Linked DNA regions of Bradyrhizobium diazoefficiens. The protein of the gene in region 1 interacts with the protein of each later gene in a pairwise test. Links are inferred from orthologs where the notes say so. Each region holds a gene or a part of one and is shown on either strand. Other genes may lie near its edges. The genes, in order: JJB99_RS33150 and JJB99_RS02565.

Region 1 (3,293 bases):
TCATCCTGCCCTCGCTCGCGCCGGCGCTGCTCACCGGGCTTGCGCTCGCCTTCGCCCGCGCGGTTGGTGAATACGGCTCGGTGATCTTCATCGCCGGCAATCTGCCGAATCTTTCCGAGATCGCACCGCTGCTGATCGTGATCCGGCTCTCCGAATTCCGCTACGCCGATGCGACCGCCATCGCGGTGGTCATGCTCGTCGTGTCCTTCGTCATCATCTTCGCCGTCAACCGGCTCCAGCGCTGGGCGCAGCGCCGGATTCCGGCGCGCTGAGGGCGGATCATGACGATGCAGATCGCAGATTCTCTCTCGCTGTCGTCGCCGGATGCGCGCGCACGTGCACACGCGGCCGCGGCGCGCGACAGCCTGCGCACCGAGCCGCGAGCGGTGCGCGCGATCATCATCGCGCTCGCGGTGCTATTCCTGTCCGTCTTCGTTGTGCTGCCGCTGGTCGTGGTGTTTGCGCAGGCGTTCTCGCGAGGCGCTCTGGCTTATTTCGCCGCACTCGCCGAGCCGGAAGCGTTGTCCGCGATCAAGCTGACGCTGGTGGTGGCGGCAATCTCGGTCGGCCTCAATCTCGTGTTCGGCCTCGTCGCCGCATGGGCGATTGCGAAGTTCGAATTCAGGGGAAAGACCTTCCTGATCACGCTGATCGACCTGCCGTTCTCGGTCAGCCCGGTGATTTCCGGCCTTGTCTTCGTGCTGCTGTTCGGTGCGCAGGGCTATTTCGGCAGCTGGCTGCGGGATCATGACATCCAGATCCTGTTCGCGGTACCCGGCATCGCGCTCGCCACCACCTTTGTCACGTTCCCGTTCGTGGCGCGCGCGCTGATCCCCTTGATGCAGGAGCAGGGCACGCAGGAGGAGGAGGCCGCGATCTCGCTCGGCGCCTCCGGCCTGCAAACCTTCTTCCGCGTCACGCTGCCCAACATCAAATGGGGCGTGCTCTATGGCGTCCTGCTCTGCAATGCGCGCGCGATGGGCGAGTTCGGCGCGGTCTCCGTCGTCTCCGGCCACATCCGCGGCGAGACCAACACCATGCCGCTGCTGGTCGAGATTCTCTATAACGAGTACCAGTTCGTCGCTGCGTTTGCGATCGCCTCGCTGCTGGCGATGCTGGCGCTGATCACGCTGATCGCCAAGACCATTCTTGAACGCCACCTCGACGAAGGACACGACGTCAATGACCATTGAAGTCAGAAATCTCGTCAAGACGTTCGGCAGCTTTAAAGCGCTCGACGGCGTCGACCTCAAGGTCGACAATGGCGAGCTGCTGGCGCTGCTCGGTCCCTCCGGCTCGGGCAAGACCACGCTGCTGCGGATCATCGCCGGACTCGACTGGCCGGATTCCGGCGACGTCTCCTTCAACGGCGAGGACGCGCTGGCGCAGGGCGCGCGCGAACGTCACGTCGGCTTCGTGTTCCAGCACTACGCGCTGTTCCGCCACATGAGCGTGTTCGAGAACGTCGCGTTTGGCCTGCGCGTACAGCCCCGCGCGGTCCGCAAGGATGAGTCCGCCATCCGTGTACGCGTCAAAGAGTTGCTCGACCTCGTGCAGCTCGACTGGCTCGCCGACCGCTATCCGAGCCAGCTTTCCGGTGGCCAGCGCCAGCGCATCGCGCTCGCCCGCGCGCTCGCGATCGAGCCGCGCATCCTGTTGCTCGACGAGCCGTTCGGTGCGCTCGACGCGAAGGTGCGGAAAGAACTTCGCCGATGGCTGCGCTCGCTGCATCACGAGATCAACGTCACCTCGATCTTCGTCACCCACGACCAGGAGGAGGCGCTGGAAGTCGCCAACCGCGTCGTGGTGATGGACAAGGGAAGGATCGAGCAGATCGGCTCGCCCGACGATGTCTACGAGACCCCGGCGACCGCGTTCGTCCACGGCTTCATCGGCGAATCCATCGAGCTCCCGGTGCAGATCGAAGGCGGCGTGATCAGGCTCGGCGACCGGCCGCTGCTGCTGGCAGCGGACGGCCTTGCGCCTGGCGCGTCAAGACTGTTCGTGCGGCGACATGACATGCTGGTCGGTCCGCCTGGCAGCGGCGCCTTCGAGGGCACGGTTCAGCACGTGCGCAATTTCGGCCCGGTGCAGCGCGCCGAGATCGGCCTGTCGGGCGGCGAAACCATTGAGATCGACGCCCCTCGCGACAAGGAACTGCGCACCGGCGACACCATCGGCCTCGAGCCCCGCCGCTACCGGATCTTTGCCGGCTAGAAATCTTCCGTCGTTCCGGGGCGCGCGTCAGCGCGAAGCCGGAATCTCGAGGTTATGGCGCAAGATTCCGGGTTCAGTGCTGCGTACTGCCCCGGAATGACAGCTACGATTTTCCTCAAAATTCACCTTTCAGCCACGGTTGGTATGCAACAACGGCCCCTCATTTGGGGGTCCCGATTCATGCGCGCTGCGGCCGCAATTCTCATTCTTTTGCTGCTCGCCGGCTGCGCCGGCAATGAGCCGCCGGTCCAGCAGCCGTCGATGTATGCCGATATGGCTGTGCCCGGCGCCCAGCTCGATGCGCAGGCCGCCGCGGTGATGATCTCGCAATACCGCCAGAACAACATGCTCGGTACCGTCGTGGTCGATCCCGATTTGATGCGGCTCGCCGAATCCCAATCCCAGGCCATGGCGGCGGCCAACAAGATGGACCATGACGTCCGCGCGCCCCTGGCCAAGCGCCTTGTCGCCGGCGGCTACCCCGCGACCGTGGCGGTCGAGAACATCTCGGCCGGCTATCATACGCTGGCCGAAGCGTTTTCCGGCTGGCGCGACTCGCCTCCGCACCGTGCCAACATGCTCAAGAGCGGTGTCACAAAACTGGGAATAGCGGCGAGCTATGCTCCGGGCACCAAATACAAGGTGTTCTGGACCATGATCCTGGCCTCGACGGAACGATAAGCCAGACTTGATGCCGGGATGCATTGACGCCGCCGCGAAACTGTCGCCACGGTGGCTTGCCATTGCTATTGTTCCCTTATGACCGATCATAGCCCGGAATCCGCCAGCGTCCCCGCGAATGCGCAACGCGTCCTGGTCCTCCAGGGCGGCGGCGCGCTCGGCTCGTACCAAGCCGGCGCCTATCAGGCGCTGTGCGGCTCCGGTTTCGAGCCGGAATGGGTCGCCGGCATCTCGATCGGCGCGGTCAACGCCGCCATCATCGCCGGCAACGAGGGCCACACCCGCGTCAAGCGCCTGAAGGAATTCTGGGAGATGGTGTCCGCGCCGGTGCCGTGGAAACCGATCGGCAAGAGCGACCACAGCCGCGAGCTGTTCAACTCGACCAGCGCCGCACT
Region 2 (3,265 bases), 6.5 Mb from region 1 along the record:
GCTTGGGTCGATGTTTTACGCGTAGGCTTGGCAACCTTGGGTAAAACAGACTTTGTCGAAGCTGACTTGGACAATACAGATGTGGTCAGGGACCATTCCTTTCACTGTATCGCGAACGCCGAATCCAGCGCCCACTGGTTACACTACATCATGTGGGGTTAAGGGTTTCAATATGCCAGAGAGCCCGGAGCCCACACCCCATGTGCAAGGTCCGTCTCACTTGGTACCTTTCCAGCTCCCGTCCGGGTTCCGCAGGCCCGTCGAGGAGAGGTTCAACTTCAATCCGGTGAGGAAAACCCAGGCCGGGGCCGGCCGATCCGCAAGTAGGGCTGCCTTGTTCTCCGGCAGGCGATAGCGCGCGAGCGCCCTGGCGGCGGGAGAGGCGAGGGCACGAAAACTCTGCGGTGGGCGATCGATGACCGCAATCGGCACCTGGCCAGCGATGCGCCGCCAGTGCTGCCAACGGTGGAATTGAGCGAGATTGTCGGCGCCCATAATCCAGACAAAGCGCAAGCCCGAGAAGCGGCGGCGCAAGGTGTTGATCGTGTCGATAGTATAGCGGGTGCGAATGACGGATTCGAGACAGCTCACCTCGATCCGAGGATCATTAGCAACGTCGCGCGCGGCCTGCATGCGCTCGCCGAGTTCATGCAGGGTCCCGTTCTCCTTCAGCGGATTGCCGGGCGTCACCAGCCACCAGACGCGATCGAGTTGCAAGCGCCTCAAGGCGAACTGGCTGATCGCACGGTGCGCCTGATGCGGCGGATTGAACGAGCCGCCGAGCAGGCCGATGCGCATGCCCTCCGTGTGGGGCGGGACCGCTTGCGCTAAGAAGCGCGGCGCGACGAAATTGTTGCTCAATGCCCGCCCTGCGACTTTACGGCCGCGTCTGCCCGGTGCCGTGAACGCGATATTTGAAGCTCGTCAACTGCTCGGCGCCGACAGGGCCGCGGGCATGGAAGCGGCCGGTGGCGATGCCGATCTCGGCGCCGAAACCGAACTCGCCGCCATCGGCGAACTGCGTCGAGGCGTTGTGCAGCACGATCGCGGAATCGACCTCGCTGAGGAACTTTTTTGCCGGCGCCTCATCCGCGCTCACGATCGCATCGGTGTGATGCGAGCCGTGGGCCTGGATATGCGCGATCGCGCCGTCGACGCCGTCGACGACCTTCGCCGCGATGATCGCGTCGAGATATTCAGTGTCCCAATCGTCGTCGCTGGCAGGCTTGACGCGCGCGTCGGTGTTCTGCACGGCGTCGTCGCCGCGCACCTCGCAGCCGGCATCCAACAGCATCTCGACCAGCGGCTTCAGGTTCTTGCCGGCAGCGGCGCGATCGATCAGCAGCGTCTCGGCCGCGCCGCAGACGCCGGTGCGGCGCATTTTTGCGTTGAGCACGATCGACTTCGCCATGGCGAGGTCGGCGCTTGCATCGACATAGACGTGGTTGACGCCTTCGAGATGCGCGAACACCGGCACGCGCGCCTCCTGCTCGACGCGGGCGACGAGGCTTTTTCCCCCGCGCGGCACGATCACGTCGATCGCGCCCTTCAATCCGGACAACATCATGCCGACCGCCGCGCGGTCGCGCGTTGGCACCAGCGTGATGGCCGCTTCGGGCAGGCCCGCTTCGCGCAAGCCCTGGACGAGACATTCATGGATGGCGCGGCACGACCGGAAACTGTCGGAGCCGCCGCGCAGGATCACGGCATTGCCCGACTTCAGGCACAGCACGCCGGCATCCGCCGCAACATTGGGCCGGCTCTCGAAAATCACGCCGACCACGCCGAGCGGCACGCGCACGCGCTCGATGGTCATGCCGTTCGGCCGCTGCCAGCTCTCGATGACGACGCCGATGGGATCAGCGATGCCGCGCACGATGCCGATGCCCTCGGCCATGCCTTCGACGCGCGCCGGGGTCAGGGTCAGGCGGTCGATGAAGGAGGAGGTGGCATTGCCGGAGGCGCGGGCCTCGGCGACGTCCTCGGCATTGGCGGCAAGGATCGCCGCAGCGTTGCTGCGGATCGCCCGCTCCATGGCTTCCAGCGCCCGGTTCTTCTGCTCCGGCGGCGCCAGCGCCAGCACGCGCGCGGCCGCGCGGGCTTTGGCGGCGAGATCGGACATCAGCGCCTGGAGATCGGCATTGCCGTCAACGGCTTTGAGGGGGGCGGCCATGGGGGTCAAAACCTTCTGCTAAGGCGGTGTCCTAGCACGGAAATCCCGCTTTTGCGAAGGGCGGGCAGGGTATGGCTGGGCTTCGCGATAGGGGTCACCAGGACCGTTGGGCATGGCCGGGCTTGTCCCGGCTATCCACGCCCTCGCCGCGGAGTCGAAAGAACGTGGATGCCCGGGACAAGCCCGGGCATGACGGCCCAGCCTTACCCGCCCACCACCAGATCGTCGCGGTGGATCATCTCGGATCGCCCGCTGATGCCGAGGATGGCCACCACGTCCTTTGAGGAGCGACCCTTGATCCGTTCGGCGTCGTCCGCGTCGTAGGCGATCAGGCCGCGGCCGACCTCGCTGGTATCGGGACCGCGCACGATCACCGCATCGCCGCGGGCGAACTGGCCTTCGACCTTGATCACGCCTGCCGGCAGCAAGCTGGCGCCGGCGCGCAGTGCCGTTACAGCGCCGGCATCGATCGTCAGCGTGCCCTTCGGTTCCAGCGAGCCGGCGATCCAGCGTTTTCGCGAGGTGACGGGATTGGCGGGGGTCAGGAACCAGGTGCAGCGGCCGCCGTCGGCGATCGCCTGCAAGGGATGCTCGATCTTGCCGGAGGCGATCAGCATATGCGTGCCGCCTGTCGTCGCGATTTTGGCCGCCTCGACCTTGGTGCGCATGCCGCCGCGCGACAACTCGGACTCGGCGTCTCCCGCCACCGCTTCGATCTCCGACGAGATGCTCTCCACCACCGGGATCAGCTTGGCATTCGGGTTGTTCTTCGGCGGCGCGTCGTAGAGCCCGTCGATGTCGGACAGCAGCACCAGCAGATCGGCGCTCGCCATGGTGGCGACGCGCGCGGCGAGGCGGTCATTGTCGCCGTAGCGGATCTCGTTGGTGGCGACCGTGTCGTTCTCGTTGATCACTGGGATCGCGCGCCATTCCAGCAACTTGCCGATGGTGGAGCGAGCGTTGAGATAACGGCGGCGTTCCTCGGTGTCCTGGAGCGTCACCAGGATCTGTCCCGCGCCGATGCCGTGAGCGCCCAGCACCTCCGACCAGATCCGCGCCAGCGCGATCTGGCCGACCGCGGCGGCAGCCTGG

What was found.
Region 2: the proteins of JJB99_RS33150 (region 1) and JJB99_RS02565 interact in binary tests that used the Escherichia coli proteins (3 or more experiments, as listed by UniProt). The link is inferred for Bradyrhizobium diazoefficiens from one-to-one orthologs.

Annotation. Positions count from the first base shown.
Region 1 is NZ_CP067100.1:7,042,743-7,046,035, reverse strand. Bases 221-3,199 are described here. They hold JJB99_RS33150 (sulfate/molybdate ABC transporter ATP-binding protein), read left to right. Parts: upstream 221-1,182; coding sequence 1,183-2,217; downstream 2,218-3,199. Other genes in these bases: JJB99_RS33140 (DUF3734 domain-containing protein), read left to right, coding at 2,977-3,199; JJB99_RS33145 (CAP domain-containing protein), read left to right, coding at 2,398-2,898; cysW (sulfate ABC transporter permease subunit CysW), read left to right, coding at 282-1,193; cysT (sulfate ABC transporter permease subunit CysT), read left to right, coding at 221-272. Also shown: more of cysT, read left to right, coding at 1-220; more of JJB99_RS33140, read left to right, coding at 3,200-3,293. UniProt on the Escherichia coli protein: Part of the ABC transporter complex CysAWTP involved in sulfate/thiosulfate import. Responsible for energy coupling to the transport system.
Region 2 is NZ_CP067100.1:542,186-545,450, forward strand. The notes cover bases 26-2,976. They hold JJB99_RS02565 (glutamate-5-semialdehyde dehydrogenase), read right to left. Parts: upstream 2,174-2,976; coding sequence 878-2,173; downstream 26-877. Other genes in these bases: JJB99_RS02560 (nicotinate-nucleotide adenylyltransferase), read right to left, coding at 217-861; proB (glutamate 5-kinase), read right to left, coding at 2,377-2,976. In the rest of the region: more of proB, read right to left, coding at 2,977-3,265. UniProt on the Escherichia coli protein: Catalyzes the NADPH-dependent reduction of L-glutamate 5-phosphate into L-glutamate 5-semialdehyde and phosphate. The product spontaneously undergoes cyclization to form 1-pyrroline-5-carboxylate.